DNA from 4 places in the Sporosarcina sp. P20a genome. Region 3 is predicted to be linked to each of the others. Evidence: riboswitches for the same ligand, from Rfam matches in the RefSeq annotation. Region 3 holds a riboswitch; each other region holds the start of a gene.
What was found. A riboswitch is a leader RNA that binds a small molecule or an ion and turns the genes downstream of it on or off. The one in region 3 is predicted to bind thiamine pyrophosphate.
Positions count from the first base shown of each region.

Region 1: it holds a riboswitch for thiamine pyrophosphate, as region 3 does, so the genes downstream of both, thiC (phosphomethylpyrimidine synthase ThiC) here and CSV72_RS10045 (ABC transporter ATP-binding protein) in region 3, are expected to answer to the same signal.
Region 2: it holds a riboswitch for thiamine pyrophosphate, as region 3 does, so the genes downstream of both, CSV72_RS05720 (thiamine phosphate synthase) here and CSV72_RS10045 (ABC transporter ATP-binding protein) in region 3, are expected to answer to the same signal.
Region 4: it holds a riboswitch for thiamine pyrophosphate, as region 3 does, so the genes downstream of both, thiM (hydroxyethylthiazole kinase) here and CSV72_RS10045 (ABC transporter ATP-binding protein) in region 3, are expected to answer to the same signal.

Region 1 is NZ_PDYT01000002.1:23,179-27,843, forward strand. Features, by position in the region: gene CSV72_RS03565 (calcium/sodium antiporter) at 1-888, opposite strand, end outside; TPP riboswitch at 1,474-1,591, shown strand; gene thiC (phosphomethylpyrimidine synthase ThiC) at 1,710-3,482, shown strand; gene CSV72_RS17115 (hypothetical protein) at 3,499-3,621, opposite strand; gene CSV72_RS03575 (hypothetical protein) at 4,004-4,507, opposite strand.
Region 2 is NZ_PDYT01000003.1:30,668-35,332, forward strand. Features, by position in the region: gene ectA (diaminobutyrate acetyltransferase) at 1-462, opposite strand, end outside; gene CSV72_RS05715 (phosphoribosylaminoimidazolesuccinocarboxamide synthase) at 1,070-1,750, opposite strand; TPP riboswitch at 2,165-2,273, shown strand; gene CSV72_RS05720 (thiamine phosphate synthase) at 2,344-2,943, shown strand; gene thiS (sulfur carrier protein ThiS) at 2,927-3,133, shown strand; gene CSV72_RS05730 (thiazole synthase) at 3,130-3,903, shown strand; gene CSV72_RS05735 (ThiF family adenylyltransferase) at 3,900-4,665, shown strand, end outside.
Region 3 is NZ_PDYT01000010.1:44,681-49,345, forward strand. Features, by position in the region: gene CSV72_RS10040 (ABC transporter permease) at 1-439, opposite strand, end outside; gene CSV72_RS10045 (ABC transporter ATP-binding protein) at 436-1,206, opposite strand; TPP riboswitch at 1,292-1,389, opposite strand; cobalamin riboswitch at 1,531-1,718, shown strand; gene CSV72_RS10050 (DUF4430 domain-containing protein) at 1,841-4,665, shown strand, end outside.
Region 4 is NZ_PDYT01000012.1:4,868-9,532, reverse strand. Features, by position in the region: gene CSV72_RS10645 (Ger(x)C family spore germination protein) at 1-148, shown strand, start outside; gene CSV72_RS10640 (DUF3238 domain-containing protein) at 204-1,400, opposite strand; TPP riboswitch at 1,593-1,695, shown strand; gene thiM (hydroxyethylthiazole kinase) at 1,758-2,528, shown strand; gene thiD (bifunctional hydroxymethylpyrimidine kinase/phosphomethylpyrimidine kinase) at 2,548-3,363, shown strand; gene thiE (thiamine phosphate synthase) at 3,363-4,022, shown strand; gene thiW (energy coupling factor transporter S component ThiW) at 4,034-4,522, shown strand.

The DNA.
Region 1 (4,665 bases), on a different contig from region 3:
CTTACCAATTTTGAAGCCCGTTCTAGCGAATAGCAACAATACTAAGGTCAATACAAGCATAATGATGACGTCAATAAATACTTTATCGTTCACCGCGATGGGCGTGATGACAGAGGAAGCCCCGAGAACAAACAGGATGTTGAAAATATTACTCCCGACGATGTTCCCTAAAGCAATTTCGCTTTCCTTTTTCAATGCCGCTGAAATCGATGTAACTAATTCAGGCAGAGAAGTACCGATTGCGATGATCGTAAGACCTACCAATGTTTCACTCATGCCAAGAGAATAAGCTATTTTCGTGGCGTTACTAACGACTAAATCTCCTCCGAAAATAATTGCCGACAGCCCGACTAGGGTAATTAGTATATTCTTCCCCCACTTCACATTCTCAGTGGTTTGTGTAAGCGTAGCATTTTGACGGCTTCGGAGGCCAAGTTCAATCACATAGTACATAAAGATCGAAAGGAATAGTAAGAAGATAATCCCATCACCGCGCGTAATCATATTGCTGCTGAAGCCTTGTAGTGCCATATCACTCATCAACACCAACATAACTATACCTGCCAGTAAAGTGAACGGAATCTCTTTACGGATCGTTTCACTTTGTACCTTCAACGGAAACAGAAATGCTGCCATTCCGACAACGATGGTAATATTGAATATATTACTTCCCACTACGTTCCCTACTGCAACGTCCGCGTTTCCGCCCATCGCTGCAATTATACTGACCGTCGCTTCTGGTGAGCTAGTTCCAAGTGCTACAATAGTCAACCCAATCAATATAGGCGGAATTTGTAAAAGTCTTGCGATATTTGAAGAACCATCCACGAAATAGTCGGCTCCTTTTATTAATAATACAAATCCAATAATGAGTAAAACATAGGACATATATTGGTTACCTCCTCCATAGGAATGATATTTCTAATTAGCTGTATGCAAGCGTGTCTAGACTACAATAAAATCATTGCTTCAATTACTGCATACTTGAGGCACATAATGACATGCACCAAGATGAAAAACAGAATATGTATTTGACTTTACTTTCCCATAGCATTCATCCTTCTCAATCCCAGATATGTTATACGATGTAAGCTCTACTACTTTGCTCCTTCCCTCTTTTGTTTTTTCATTTTTGATTATCTCACGTCATCACTACTTATGCATCTTACAAGTCATACAAAGACATTCACATCTCGTCATTACATGCTTTCTTGAGTGGTGTTGAAATCTTTTATAAAAATAGCTTGTCCATAGATCTATCTTTACAGACAAGCCAGCGATATACTTTTCTACAAACTTACTATAGGACTGAATGTACAGTATTTTGGAGGTTTTCTTCTGATTATGCATTTCTGTTTCCTCACCGATCACACTAGTTACATGAAAATAACGGAATCTATGGAAATTAAAAGTATAATTACTCTTTGAAAACCGATTAAGGTATGGTAGACTGTTCCTGTTCGAACAATTAAATACTATAACTAGGGGTGTCCAACGTTATTGGACTGAGATGGAATGATAGTACACGCATTCCGGACTCTTTGGACCTGATCTGGCTCGTACCAGCGTAGGGAAGTTTTCATTTTATCAGCGACGCGTATTTTTGCGTTTTGAAGACCAGGTCCTATATACGGAACTGGTCTTTTTTGTTGCCGATTCCCATCACTTAAATCGAGTCATGTCGCCCCTTAAAAGGAGACGATGACAAAATGCAAGAGAAGCAAGAAGAAATCCATATCCATGAATGTTTTCCAGCCAGTAGAAAGATTTACGTACGAGGAAGTCGTCCAGACATACTCGTACCGATGCGTGAAATTGAGCTATCACCAACTGTAACTGATCAAGGTGAAATAGCGAATGAACCTTTCCGTGTGTATGATACAAGTGGTAAATATACGGAAGCTGGTTTTCAAGTGGATATCAAAAAAGGACTTCCAATTATCAAGAAGAGCTGGATAATTGAACGAAATGACGTGGAAGAGTATGAAGGCAGGCAAGTGAAGCCGCGGGATAATGGATATCGTTCACTAGAAAATATGCAAAAAGATGCAGAATTTCCATTGTTGAAACGTAAGCCATTACGTGCAAAAAGCGGTATGAATGTTACACAAATGCATTATGCGCGCAAAGGAATCATTACACCTGAAATGGAGTTCATTGCAATCCGTGAAAATGTAACGCCTGAACTTGTACGGGATGAAGTAGCGATAGGACGGGCAATTATTCCGTCTAATATTAACCACCCAGAAGCGGAACCGATGATTATCGGAAGTAAATTCCATGTGAAAATCAATGCGAATATCGGTAATTCTGCGGTCTCCTCATCGATTGCTGAAGAAGTGGAAAAAATGACATGGGCTACACGTTGGGGTGCAGACAATATCATGGATTTGTCAACAGGAAAGAACATTCACACAACACGTGAATGGATCATCCGCAACTCCCCTGTCCCAGTAGGAACGGTACCACTATATCAAGCGTTGGAAAAAGTAAACGGCAAAGTGGAGGATCTCTCATGGGAAGTATTCCGCGACACATTGATCGAGCAGGCAGAGCAGGGTGTCAGCTACTTTACAATCCATGCGGGTGTTCTGCTGCGTTATATTCCCATGACGATTCATCGTGTGACTGGAATTGTCTCACGGGGTGGTTCTATTATGGCTCAGTGGTGTATGTTGCATCATAAAGAAAGTTTTCTCTACACACACTTTGAAGATATATGTGAAATTATGAAACAGTACGATATCGCGTTTTCATTAGGAGATGGATTACGTCCCGGCTCAATTGCTGATGCCAATGACGAGGCACAATTCGCTGAACTTGAAACACTTGGCGAACTGACGAAAATTGCTTGGACACATGATGTGCAAGTCATGGTAGAAGGTCCTGGACATGTGCCAATGCATTTGATTAAGGAAAACGTTGATAAGCAAATGGAGATTTGCCAAGAAGCACCTTTCTATACGCTCGGTCCTTTAACGACAGATATTGCGCCTGCCTATGACCACATCACATCTGCTATTGGTGCAGCTATGATCGGTTGGTTCGGAACGGCAATGTTATGCTATGTAACTCCTAAAGAACATCTTGGTTTACCGAATAAAGATGATGTGCGTGAAGGCGTCATTACGTATAAAATTGCAGCCCATGCAGCTGATTTAGCTAAAGGTCATCCGAATGCACACAAACGTGACGACGCATTATCAAAAGCCCGTTTCGAATTCCGTTGGCGAGATCAATTTAATTTAAGTTTGGATCCTGAACGCGCGATGGAATATCATGATGAAACATTGCCGGCTGAAGGAGCCAAGATCGCCCACTTCTGTTCGATGTGCGGACCTAAATTTTGCAGTATGCGAATTTCACACGACATTAGAAAATACGCTGATGAAAACAGTTTAGAAGAGAAGCTAGCAATGGAAAGTGGCATGAAGGAGAAAGCTGAAGAATTTAAAAAATCCGGTGCTGAAATCTATCTTTAATAAGGAGTGAATGGAGTTATGACAACCGAACAGTTAATTCATCAGATCTCTGTAAAACGCCGAAATCTTCATCAGTTAGAAGAACAGTTGGCTCTCCTGCAAGCACAGTGCATACACGAATATACAGAAAACGTAACATATAGGAAGTGTATGAAATGCTTGAAGATCGAGAGTGTCCATTATTAATACATGTTCTGCTATTCAAGAACAGGATTTGTGCTCTTTTAGCTTCCTGAAAAACTCATCGGTATTGTGACTCAATATCGTTTTCCATTCACGCGCCCGATTACACAAATACTTTTAGCCGTTGTCCTTTAAAAGTTGAATTTGAAGTTGGTACAATAAAAAATGACCCACCTCGTCCCTTTACAATGCGGACCTTGGTGAGTCATTTTCATCATAATAACAGGATCTGAAATCGCAGACATTTTCAATGTACCCCTTTACTAAGTAAGTTACACTCAAAAGCCCTCCATTGCTGGAGGGCTTTTGAGTATTAATCTCAGTATTTAATCTATAGATTATTTTAAACACCCAGCTGCCGCACTCCCTGCTAGCCATACCCCGCCAACAACAGTACCTAAAGCCCATCCTGCTGGACCACTAACACCTGCAACTGTCATAAGCCCAGTAAAGGCTCCAGTATGTGCAAAACCAGCAAGAGTTGCAGCGCCACAGCCACTTATTTTAGCCATCGACACAACATTCGAGTTTGCTTCTTCGATTATTTCTTTTTTGTACTTCTCACCTTCTGGACGCGCTAAAACTTCATTAAGTTTTTCTAAGGTTTTTACTAACTCATTAAAATATTCTTTACCGATTCGAGATTCCAATTCTACTTCTCTTTCGATGATCACTGTGCCATCATTTTCATTCAATACAAGATATTCCGAAGTAATCTTAGCTACCTCATCCACATGTAAACTAGCAGCCTGAGTATTTTGTGGTGTCCATACAATACTAACCATCATCACTAAACAAGTAATAATCGTAAATATACTGAACTTATTTTTCTCAAATAACATTCAAGTCATTCCCCCTACTTCTAAGCAATAACCATAATAAATGTAAAATTAATTACAAATCTCATTTTTCCTTACGTGATAATAAAGAGATAAAAAAGTTTATTACAAATCCCGCTACTAACAATAGAATTAATAATGGCCAGGTAATTTCGTTTTGC
Region 2 (4,665 bases), on a different contig from region 3:
CGTATAGCCATCCGTAATCGTGCATTCCGTCTCCAAATCACGTGCTAAGCCTGTAAATAACTTAGTGGACGCCTCATTAGATGGTGTGACGGTCGCTTCTAGATAGCGAATATTTCGACATGCATCACTTTGCAAAATCGTATGCAGCATATGGGAAGCTATACGCTTACCACGTACCGATTCATCGACTGCGACTTGCCAGATAAACAATGTATCTTGCGCTTTTGGTTGAATAAAGCCTGAAATGAAGCCTACAAGCTTTCCATGATCTTCTACGATAATACTCGTATCGCTGAATTGGTCTGCCCACAGCAAATAGCTGTAAGAGGAATTCAAATCAAGTACGTTCGTATCCTTAATGAGCTGCCAGATGAACTTTCCATCATTTACAGTCGGAATACGAAATGAATACGGATCGTTCGGATCTAGTCCTGCAATCGAAACTTTGTGTTTTGTGTCCAAACAGTTTCTCCTCCAAGTTCTCTTACATGTAGTTGTACAAGTATTCATCATCTGTGAATTTCTAAGATGTGTGCTTCGTTACCCGAGAACACGATCTACTTCCAATACGTTCGTCGAATAGTCATTAATGTGAGGTTTTTACGGACCGAGCACATACACTCGGCAGATTCTAGTTATGAATCTAGCGGATATAGCAAGGGTACTTACGTAGAAAAGCCAAAATGGAGATTCTTGCTGGCTACTATGGGTGCTATCTTTCTGCCTTGCAGTATGAAGAGCAAAAAAGAGCGCCTTTACAAAAGCGGGGAGCTTTTGTTCATGGAAACAGCAGATATATTAACGATTCGCTGATATGAAAGACACTTTCATTATCTAAAATTTACTACCATACGCATTCATCCAACCAACGTTCACACACTGGCGAAGAAGCAAACTAGGTGTCGCCTGTGACACTGGTTGCTATTATAGGAAACTCCGAAAACGTTGTCAACAGTAAATATATCTATTTATTTATTTGATTAAAAAGTAAAACTCAGCTAAGCCAGTCAGCGTATAGCCTGAGAGAGAATATAAAAAACCGGAAACATTTTTCGTTTCCGGTTGAATTTTATGAAAATAATATCTTTTCTAATTCCATTGGTGCAATATATGTATCACCTTGATAAACGCGCATATTGCCTCCTGAAATTTCATCGATCAACATGATATTCCGCTCAGGATCACGACCAAACTCCAATTTAATATCATATAGCTCTAAACCTTTTTCGGCCATCTCTGAACGGACTACTTCAGAAATTTGCTGAGTTAATTCTTTAAGTGTTGCGTATTCTTCATGCGTCAAAATGTGAAGTTGGGCCAAAGCATCTTCTGAAATAGGTGGATCTCGACGTTCGTCGTCTTTCAATGTCACTTCCACGAAAGCATCAAGTACTTGTCCTTCTTCAGCGTACGCACCGAATCTGCGCAAGAAACTTCCGACCGCACGGTATCGACAAATCACTTCTAATCCTTTACCAAAGACCGTAGCAGGCTTCACCGTCATCGTTACTTCGTCCAGATTGGCATCGATGTAATGTGTCGGTATGTTTTGCTCCGCCAATTTCTCAAAAAAGTATTGTGTCATGCGAAGTCCGGACTTCCCAGCACCATCAATCGTCAGGCCTACTGTGTTGGCACCTGGATCGAATACACCATCTTCCCCTGTTACATCATCCTTGAATTTCAATAGCACGTGGCCATCTTCCAAGCGGTAGACGTCTTTCGTTTTACCAGAATAGGTTAATTTCATCCGTACGATTCTCCTCTATTCATAAATGTGTACTACTTATTCAGTATAAAGCACTTTGACGAGAAGAAAAAGTATTGTTTGACGAAACTTGACGGACTTCAACGTAGATTTCACAAAATAATCTTATACTTAGGATAATAAATACACTTGAAGAGGAGGAAATTATCATATACTTTCATACAATTACGTTCTACCTATTTTCGGAGCGCTATTTGAAATTCGTACTAAGTAGAATACCTACCCCCCATCAAGACACATATTGATTTGGCTCCACTAGAAACAAGCATCCTTAACGATCACTGTAATTGTTGTAGAAATCGATATCGGCAATTAAATTGCGGGATGAGTACTTATTCAAAAAAACTCTTTTCATTCCACCATGGGCATGATACGCTAGTTCTGAAAACCAAATATTTTGACCATTAGGGGAATCCTTCACAAGGACTGAGAAAAGAGTGTGGCTCTGAAACCCTTATTACCTGAACAGGTTAGCACCTGCGGAGGGAAGTGGCGAGTCGTTCCGTATGTATTTCTGTCGACATTTCTACCACTTTCCGATTCGGGAAGTGGTTTTTTCTATTGGAGGGGAATGAATGAAATTACTTGGCGTGACCGACGACCGTCTTTCGGTTGATGAACTGGCACTAGATTTGTTGCAGACAGCACCGCTTCTTGATGCCATCATTTTGCGGGAAAAGTCCAAGACAGACGAACAACTAGTAGATCTAGTTACGCGTCTTGCCAGTACTGAATTTCCACTCGACAAGCTCATTCTTCATGCCAGACCTCACTTAGCTAGAAGACTGAACCTCTCAAAAGTACAGCTGACTGGTTATGGTATGCCGTTACGGGAGGCACATCGAAAATTTCCTGAGCTCACTTTCGGTTGCTCGATTCATTCATTGAAGGAAGCAAAGGAAGCTACGCAAGAAGGTGCTGATTGGCTCCTGTACGGGCATATTTTCAAGACGTCATCGAAGCCTGGACTGCCAGCGCGCGGAACGGAAGAATTGTTTTCTATTGCTGAGTGTAGTTCGGTTCCCGTGTATGCGATCGGCGGAATTCAGCCGCATCACCTGCCCATTTTACAACGAAATAACGTAGCAGGTGCGGCCGTATTATCTCCTATGCGTTCACTGGAAATCTTACAAAGTTATAGAATAGGAGAGGTATCTTATGGAGAAAATGATTGATCTGAACGGAAAATCGTATTCAGTTGTTTCAGAAGTAGGGACGATTCAGCAGTTACTTGAACATTTAGGACTTGGTGATCGCATTTTGATTGTGGAGAAAAACAAAGAGATTTTGGAGAAAGATCACTACGACGCACCGATCATGGACCGAGACCAAATTGAAATCATACATTTTGTAGGAGGCGGATGAAGATGTTAAAAATTGCAGATAAAGAATTCTCTTCACGATTATTATTAGGTACAGGGAAATATCCTTCATTTAAAATACAGGAACAAGCAGTCGCTGTATCGGAAGCAGAAATCCTGACGTTTGCGGTACGACGCATGGATATTTTCGAAGCATCACAGCCCAATTTCCTAGAGCGACTTGATTTGACGCGCTATACATTGCTGCCAAATACAGCAGGAGCGAGTACAGCAGAAGAAGCCGTACATATCGCACGTCTCGCCAAAGCATCCGGACTTTGCGACATGGTAAAGGTTGAAATCATTGGATGTAGCCGTTCGCTGCTTCCTGATCCCGTGGAAACATTACGCGCTTCTGAAATGCTGTTAGAGGAAGGCTTCATTGTATTGCCCTATACGTCAGACGATGTAGTACTTGCGAGAAAACTATGCGAATTAGGTGTTCACGCTATTATGCCGGGTGCTGCACCGATTGGTTCGGGCAGAGGCATTCTGAACCCATTGAACTTGTCATTTATTATTGAGCAATCCAATGTACCCGTCATCATTGACGCAGGAGTCGGCTCTCCAAAAGACGCAGCTTTTGCGATGGAACTCGGCGCAGACGGTGTATTGTTGAATACGGCAGTATCGGAAGCCGCCAATCCTATCATGATGGCGGAAGCAATGAAGCTCGCGATTGAAGCGGGACGTCTCGGTTATAAAGCTGGACGTATGCCGGTCCGTGATTATGGTGTAGCTAGCAGTCCGACTGAAGGGCTTGTGACGACTTGATCGGTAAATATTCTCGGCAAGAACTGTTTGCACCCATCGGACCAATTGGGCAACAACGTATCCGCGAAGCAAAAGTTTTCGTCTTAGGAGCTGGTGCGCTCGGCTCTTCCGGAGCGGAGATGCTAGTGCGGGCAGGGATCGGCGAACTGACGATTGTCGATCGCGATATTTTGGAATGGACCAATCTTCATAGACAGCAATTATATACAGAGCAAGATGTCATCGATCAATTGCCTAAAGCGATCGCTGCGGAAAACCGATTGCGCGCTATCAACAGCGACGTGAAAGTTCGTGGGATTGTGGCGGATGTCACGCCTGAAAATGTCCTCGAATTATTCGAAGGCCATCAATTCATTCTCGATGGCACAGATAATATCGAAACTCGATTACTCGCAAATGATGCCGCATTACAACTCGGCATCCCCTTCTTCATGGGTGCTTGCGTCGGTAGCTACGGTCTGACGTTTCCGATTGGTGTAAAAGAAGAAGCGCCCTGCTTACATTGCCTGCTCGAAGCATTGCCGCCACAGTCTTTGACATGCGATACAGTCGGCGTCATCTCGCCCATCGTCGTCACAACTGCTGCCCGACAAACCGCGGAACTGCTGAAGTGTATCACGGGGGCGACGATGGAACCCCGTCTCGAATCCGTCGATCTCTGGACAGGCGAACGCGCCGCAATGAACGTACAAAGCATGAAGAAACCCAATTGCCCAAGTTGCTCAGACACCCCTGTCTATCCTTATCTGTCTGCCAATGAAG
Region 3 (4,665 bases):
TTTTATCTGACGAGCGTAAGCCGTCAAAAACGCTGACGGTAATGGGGAAAAACGTGATCAGTACGGTGACCGCCACTTTACTCCAAATACTGTAGCCAAACCACAAGACGAAAATCGGTGCTAGCGCGATCACCGGAATCGTTTGCGACGCGATCAGAATAGGGTAAAACGCCTGCTCGATCGGTTTCTTACTATACATGGCAATTGCCAGTGTCGATCCGATTATGATCGAAATCGATAAGCCAATCAAAATCGTTAACGCTGTCGGAGGTAAGTGGTGGATAAAAAGCTCCGTTTTCAGCTCCCATAATCGAATCAGAATCGCTGAGGGCGACGGGAAGAGAAAGCTTTTGTCGTATAGACGTGCGCTGATTTCCCATAAACCAAGTACAATCGCAACGAAAAGTAGTGACCAACTATACGAAGTGATGTTCTTCATAGCCGCGCCTCCGAACGAAGCTCGCTGATGAGTTGCTCTTTCAGTTCTATCAGTTTAGGTCGTGCCAAGTCGCGCATAGTACGTGGTCGGCTGAGTGGTACGATGACTTCGCGAATCGTCTGCACCGGTTTTTCAGCGAGTACAAAGATGCGATCCGATAGAAATAGTGCTTCGTCGATATCATGTGTGATGAAGACGATCGTTTTGTCGAGCTTTTGCCATTGGTCGATTAACCACTCTTGCATCGTCAGCCGTGTAATCGCATCTAGAGCGCTGAATGGCTCGTCCAGCAAGAAAATAGTGGAACCTGTTAAGATTGTTCGCAAAAAGGAAACACGTTGTCGCATCCCGCCTGATAAATTTCCAGGGTAGGCGTTTTCTTCTCCAGGCAATCCGAAATCAGCGAGTAGCTGGATAATTTCATCTGATGAAGGTGTACTTCCTTGAAGTTCCAGTGGCAGTCGAACATTTTCAAGAATGGTTCGCCATGGCATGAGTAAGTCTTGCTGCGGCATATAACCGACTTTGCCTAACCGCTTTGCTGTCGCTTCTCCGTTCAATGAAATCTCTCCACTGTCAGGATTCTCAAGACCCGTGATGAGTCGGAACAACGTGCTTTTTCCGTATCCGCTTGGTCCAATGATGCTGACAAATTCGCCTTCATTCACATGCCAATCGACTTGATCGAAAATAGCAGTTGGTTTCGAAGCGTTCGTTGCTTGATAATGAAAGGATACATTCGTAAATTCTAAAACATTAGTAGTCATATGATTACCACTTCTCATTTCCTCAAAAAATACACACAAAAAAAACCACTTCTATGTGCGAAGCGGTTGCATAGTACGGTCGAAATCCGTCATATGTCCACTTCCCTCCGCTAGCATTATCTAGTGCAGGTTCAAGGGTTAAGGCGAATGCCTCTCTCAGCTAAAGCACCCCTAGTGTTTATCCATCTCTTATCGTTACATAGTCTGAAAAGATAGTCAAGATAGGACAGGAATAAATTGGTCAATTATAGGAATTTGGAAAACACCTTACACGTCAAAAATCTTGCTATTGCAATTGTTATGTCGACTCCTTATGATTAATAGTAGTTTATAGCGTATTTTGGTGTCTTGCTAGCTTGCAAGACTTAAAAAGGAATCAGGTGAAAATCCTGGACGGTCCGGCCACTGTAATTGGAAAGTGACTTCAGACAACCACTGGTATTCGTACTGGGAAGGGTGAAGTTGCGTTTGTATCCAAAAGTCAGGAGACTTACCATAATACCATGCTTACAACCTTCCGGAAAAAGGTATGTATGTTGTGTTGTATTATGTATGTCTAAACACGCATCCATCCATCCTTGTCTCTTTCCGGAGGCGGGATTTTTTTATTGAAAAAAATAGGGGGTAGGAGTCGTTGAGGAATGGTAGTCGAATAAGTAAGATATTATCTGTGTTGCTAAGTTTGATGTTGGTATTGTCGTTTGTAACCCCGACAGTACAAGCGGTGGATACAGGTGTAGAGAATACAAAAGGAACAGTTGTCGAGCAGACAGATGTGGAAGAATTACTAGCTAAAACCGTTCAGTTTTATAAAAACAAAGGAATGAAATTGGATTCATGGCAAACATTAGTCGGACTTTACGCGGCAGGTGAAGATCTGAATGATGGTAAGTGGAAATTACCAGATTGGCAAAGAAAAGATCCAGGTAATCTGGAACCTATACATCATGGCACAGAGCATATTCGCTTTATCTTCGGATTACTTGCAATGAACGAAGATCCAGCTGATGCATGGGAAACGAATCGGAATCTTTATGTAGAATTGGCGTCACAACAAAATGAAGAGACAGGCTCATTTGGCGGCATTAATAAACATATGTGGGCTTTGCTTGCGATGGATACAGGCGAACGTCTAGGTGCCGATTTAGGCGAGTGGAATGCGGATAAGAAACAAAAAGCACTCCAGTTTTTAATCGATAACCAAAATGAAGATGGCGGATATTCATTCTTCGGTCCGGATTCAGACCCAGATATGACAGGTATGGGCATGATTGCTTTGTCGAACTATCAAGGGGAAGAGGCGGCAGATGCAGCTATTAAGAGAACGAAGAACTTATTACGAGCTAGACAATTAGATTTAACCACTGGTGGATTTAATTCACCTGGTAAAATTGGAATGGGTGATAATGCCAACTCCACAGCGACAGCGATTTGGGGTCTAGCTGCAGTCAATGAAAATGTACTAGCAGAAAATTGGCATGTAGGCGATCAGACAGTAGTAGATGCAATAAAAGGTTTCCAGTTTGGAGATGGCTCTTATAAGTGGAAAGCTAAAGATCCGAGAGCGAACTTAATGGCAACAGAACAAGTATTGCTTGCGCTTGCAGACATGAAAGCGGGAAATTCTGTTTGGAATCGAATTGCTTTAATAGCAGAGCAACCTGCAGCCCACGTGAACATCGATGGGTTAGATGCACCGATTCTTTCAGATACTGAAGTAACTTTCGAAACAGGCAGTACGATTGTACAAGTGGTTGAACAGTTGCTAAAAGAACAAAATATTCCTTACGAGTTGGATCAAGCGAAAGAGAATTTTGTATCGATTAACAACGTTCAAAATGGAAGCTTACATGGCAGTGATCAGTGGGTTGTTGATGTTAATGAAGGATCATCTACTTCACTAATTGATAACGCAGTCAATGAAAATGATAAGATTCACATTTTCTATAAACGCAATGCAGTTCTTGAATCCATTACGAAGTTGAAAGTCGGGGACAAGGATCCGACTATTGAACTCACATTAAGTGGAGACACGTTTACGGAAGCCGCTTCAGACGCTAGTAACTGGACTATAGGTAATGGAGTTCTAACAGTTGGCTCTGTTACGGTTGAAAGTAACCAAAAAGTACTTCTACCTTTGCAAGGTGAAGTACCAAATGAAGTGTTATCCATAACTGGACTTTCTAAAGCAGTGCAGTCTAATGTAAAAACTACTGCGTATAATACTCCGTCTATACCAGAAATTATTCGTACGGTAGACGATATGCTTGCGGATACGTTACGTTTCTATGAAGTGGAGAGATATAATAAGGCTAATTTCATACGGAATGTGCCTGGAATTAGTTGGACGGAATTGGTTGCATTGGGTGCGTCTAGTTCACAATTGCCGGATTGGCTTACTAAAGATCCTGGATTACAGAAAGATGAATCAGATACGGCTCATATTCGCTATATCTTCGGTTTGCTAGCAGTAGGAAAAGATCCATCTACTGCATGGGCAACTAAACGAAATCTTTATGCAGAGCTAGCAGCACAACAAAAGGCAGATGGATCGATTGGTGCTATAAATAAACACGCCTGGGCGATGCTCGCTTTAGATACAGGTGAGAAGCGCGGACAAGATGTAGGAACATGGAATAACACAGCGAAAGAGAAAGCGTTGCAACAATTGTTAAAGCAAGAAAAAGAAAAGGGCGGATTTTCGCTTTCATTAGATGCAAAAGACGCAGCTGATCCTGATATGACAGGCATGGTCTTATTGGCACTAGCAAATTATCAAGATGATAGTGCGGTGAATGCCGCAATTGAACGTGCAAAACACGTCTTACGCGAACAACAACTTGATACAGCTGGCTGGGGAACTTGGGGAGAAAACTCCAATAGTATTGCGACTGTAATTTCAGGACTTATTGCGTTAGGAGAAGACGTAACGTCGGCAGAGTGGCAAAAAGGTGGAAAATCACCTGTAGATGCATTAAGCAAATTCCAAACGAAAAATGGAGCATTTGCCTTTACTTTACCTGCTGATCAATGGGTCAATACGAAAGCAGTAGAACAATCCCTAATTGCGCTTCAAGAAATCAAAACAGGCAAATCCGTTTGGCAACAATTTTCTGAAGTGGAAAATGTAGAGCCGCCAGTAGAAACTGTTGATAAAGCACAATTAACAGCGGCTATTCAAACAGCAGAGGAAAAATTAGCATCCACTCAAGAAGGAACAACTGCAGGAACATTCACAAAAGCTTCACGTGATCAACTGCAATCAGCAATCGTAGCTGCGAAAGCAATTGAAGTGAATGTAGAAGTAGATCAGCAACAGGTAATTGTAGCAATCGGTGATTTGAAACAAGCGATTACACAATATGAGAAATCAATAATTAAGCCAGTAGTAACTCCACCTGCAGATCCAACGTATATTACGTTTTCTGTAGAAACACGGACAATGGGTACTGGGGATAT
Region 4 (4,665 bases), on a different contig from region 3:
ACAGTTATACAGAAAAGACTTGAACACGTGGAAGAAATATGAGCAAGACGGAGGAATTGAACTAACAGAGGAATCAATCAGTAAGTTGAACGTACGGGTCACCAAGCTTAATTCAGACCGAAAGAGTTTTCAAGAAACGATCAAATAGCACGACTTAGTCAAGTAAACCGCCGCAATCCACTATGGACTGCGGCGGTTTATTATTAATTACATGTCACGTAACGCCAATAATTATCTCCAAGCACACCAGTCAAATACGCTAACCCTTCACTTTCAGTACGATGCACCGATCGCCAGTCCTCGTCATCAAGTGCTAAATAGATTTCATGATGAGGCGCATCATTATGATAACCAACTAAGTCTAAGTTCCCATTCCGATCCAAATGAGCTTTCACTTCATAATGAATAGGTGGCGAAGCAGTTAGTGGGTTGCCCACGTCATGGTTGATTGCAAAATGAACTTCAGTCGATTTCCCTTCTAATCGCTCAATTTCTATACCGTCTACAGACGCATGGTCATGGCGCTTATATCGTTTCATATAATTCATACCAATTGTTGGTCCGGTTGCTTTTGTAAATTGAAGTGTGCTATCTCCTGCGACAAACTGTCCTTCTATATCCACACGTGTGCGGAAACTTTTCCCTTCCGGATTAAAGTCTCGATCATCCCCCGTAAAGTATGAAATAGGTGAAAAGAGATTTGGATTCTTTATAATATCTTCCTTTAAAAACGTCGTATAGCGGAACTTCCATTGCTTCACTTCATTTAATTTTTTTCTGTCAGCTATCGGTGTGAGTAATTGATCCCGTTGCTTTACACGCACAGAAAAGGTGTAGACTTCTTCTGTTGGTTTATTATTCGGATTCGGGGGCATAATCACTTCATACACTTTTGATGCGATTGACTTACTGATATTCATTTTCTGATTGCTATCAATCAACGGGCATGTTGCCGACACACTGTAAACGACCGACTCCGAAGAACTTACCTCGCGATCAATAAAACGATTATCAGCAATTGTTTCGAGGTATTGACCGTTACGGTAAATATCGAATTTCTCCACGTCCTTAATCCACTCCCACGACAGAGCAATTTGTGAGGAGGCGGCAATCGTCGTGATCACTAGTCGTTGTAAAGGATGTTCATCTTCTTGTACCGCGGTCAGGGCAGATGTCTGGATAACAATTACATCTCGAACCCATCCTTCCTCTACTCGTTCCACTGTATACTGGAAAGGATGTGATGGGTCTAGCTGCCCATCTGTAAACTTCGGGGCCGTTCCTTCATATACTTGCTGGTCATTTTTATAGACACGATAATAACCACCTGTGTCACTCCACGTAAACGATATATCATCCATTGAATGGTCCATTTGTTGAATTTCGAATAATTTCTCCATTTGCGATCTGCTCCCTTTTATCTATTTCATCTGAAACAGTTATACGCCTTCAGATAATTATGTAACATTCAGCATATAGTTATACCTCTTCCTCTATGCGCAATCGCTCATTTCCACGTACTTCCACCCCATTATTCCAGTATCGTTTTAACCTTTTTCATGTATATGATATAATTAGCCTGTCTGATACATAGCAACCACTAGGGGTGCCTACTTTTTGGCTGAGATGCAATTACGCAAACCCTTTGAACCTGATCTAGTACATACTAGCGGAGGAAAGTGGGTAGTTTTCATACCCAACCGCCCATCAATGCATGGGCTTTTTGTATATATACCTTTAAAGGAAGGAAGAGAAACATGCAGCTTATTCAACAACTTCGTCAAAAGCAACCGCTCGTTCATTGCATTACAAATTTTGTAGTCGCGAATTTCCAAGCAAATGGTTTACTTGCAATAGGTGCATCTCCCGTTATGGCGGATGCAGTAGAGGAAGCAGAAGATATTGCAAAAATTGCCGCTTGCAGTATTTTAAATATTGGCACGTTAAAGCAACAAACAGTGGACGCAATGATTTTAGCTGGAAACAGTGCCCGTGCAGCAGGAAAACCTGTTGTACTAGACCCGGTTGGTGCAGGCGCCACCCCTTTTCGTAAAGCTAGCGTCCTGAAAGTACTGGACGAAGTAGATGTCACATTGATCCGCTGTAATACAGGGGAACTTGCTGCGATTGCAGATGTACCTTGGGCCGCTAAAGGTGTGGACGCAGGAGAAGGTTCTGCAGACATCGAAGATCTGGCGAAAAAGACTGCTCGTAAGTACAACTGTCTCGTAGCAGTATCGGGCGAAGTCGATATCGTCACGGACGGCCATTCCACATTGTCTATCACAGGCGGCCACCCTATGATGACTACCATAACCGGCACAGGATGTTTACTCAGTTCTGTCACAGGTGCTTTTCTCTCAGTAGGAATGGAACATCCTTTGGAAGCCGTTGCAGATGCACTTTTATTTTATAAACGAGCTGGTGAACAAACAGCGAAAATTTCCCGTGGTCCTGGAGACTTTGCTGTGAACTTCTTAAATATATTACATACATTGGATCGCGAATCGAAAACATCTTTAGCATAATAGACAGGAGGTTTTTCAATTGACAGTACAAGTAGCATTGACCATTGCAGGTTCGGATAGCGGAGGAGGAGCAGGAATTCAGGCCGACTTAAAGACATTTCAAGAGCTAGGTGTATTCGGAACGTCTGCGATCACCGCAGTGACTGCACAGAACACACATGGCGTTCACGGTGTATATCCGATACAGACCGACGGAGTCATAGCACAAATACGTGCAGTGCTTGATGACTTTGATGTAAAAGCATGTAAAACCGGCATGCTATTTTCGGCAGAAATCATTACTGAAGTTGCTGCGCTATTAAAAGAATATCCTCCAATTCCTTTAGTTATTGACCCTGTCATGATTGCAAAGGGCGGACAATCTTTATTGCAACAACAGGCGATTCAAGCATTAAAAGAACATTTACTACCACTGGCTACAATTGTTACACCGAATATTCCTGAAGCGGAAGTGCTGACTGGAATGAAAATACAGACAGACGAAGACATTCGGCAAGCCGCAACCGCTTTTATCCAGATGGGAGCGAAAGCCGTCGTGATGAAAGGCGGACACCGTAATGACGTGCTGGATGCAAAAGATTATTACGCGGACGCAGACGGTCAATCGTTCACTGTGACAACACCTTGGATTCAAACGAAAGATACACATGGAACTGGATGCACATTTGCAGCTGCTTTGACGAGTTTTCTAGCGAGAGGCTTTTCGTTGCCAGATGCAGTCGCCGAAGCAAAGCAGTTCATACAGGCTGCGATTGAACATGGCTTAAAGATTGGTTCAGGACACGGACCGACAAATCACTGGGCATACGGTGAGCTAAAAAAGGAGTTGCACTGATGCGAACGATGGAAGTGAGGAAAGCATTAGGCTTATATTTTGTAATGGGCACACCAAACTCGGGTAGTCAGGATCCATTAACAATAGTGGAAGCAGCTCTGCGCGGTGGTATCACATGTTTTCAGTTGCGTGAAAAAGGATCGAATGCACTTGAAGGCGAAGCTTTGCTCGGATTCGCCAAGAAGTGTCAGGCACTTTGCAGACTGTACCGCGTTCCTTTCATCATCAATGACGATGTGGATCTAGCATTGGCAATTAATGCAGACGGAGTTCATGTTGGACAAGATGACGAACAGGCAGACAGCGTGCGTCAGCGAATCGGTCCGGATAAATGGCTTGGAGTTTCTACTCACAACTCAAAAGAAGTACAACTCGCACAATCAATTGGTGCGGATTATATAGGACTAGGTCCGATTTATCCGACTTCGACCAAACTCGATGCTTCAGCCGTTGTAGGTACTGTTTTGGTAGAAGAAATCCATACTGCGTTTCCTAACATGCCGCTAGTTGCTATAGGTGGCATTACACTGGCTACTACTAGCTCCACTATCCAAGCTGGGGCAGATGGTGTAGCTGTTGTTTCTGCAATTGCATCGGCGAAAGATCCACAGTATGCAGCAAGCGATTTATTAAAAACCATTCACTCCTTTTTGAAATGAATGAGGTCCATATGAATACACGCAAAATGATGTTCATGACCATGTTTGTCGCAATCGCAGTTGCCGGCTCTGCGTTCGTTTCATTTCCTGCTGGTATCGCCAGAGCTTATCCCATACAACATGCTGTGAATGTCATAGTGGCAATTGTAATGGGTCCGGGGGCCGCTGTCATAGTAGCGTTTATGACAGGACTCGTACGCGTACTGACGGGAACAGGTTCACTGCTCGCATTTCCAGGCGGGATGATCGGCGCCGTTTTGGCCGGCATATTATATCAGCGTTTCAAAAACAATTGGAGTGCAGGTATTGGGGAGATAATCGGTACCGGTTTGATAGCACCTTTGTTTGCGGTACCTTATGCAAAAATATTGATGGGCACAACCGTAACGGCTTTCTTCTTCCTCCCCCCTTTTCTGGTATCGACAGTGAGCGGGACAATTATCGGTCTATTATTAGCTCCAAGACTTTTGAGATTGAAGCTATTTAAAGATTTACAGTAAGACTATGAAGTGTGGCAAAATTAATAGTAAGGGCGGATTGTCACTTCACAACGCCTTCCGTGATATCTAAGCGCTCCTAAATTACACACTCAAAAAATAAGATCCGCAGAGACTAATGTCTGCGGATCTTTTGTCGATTTCCC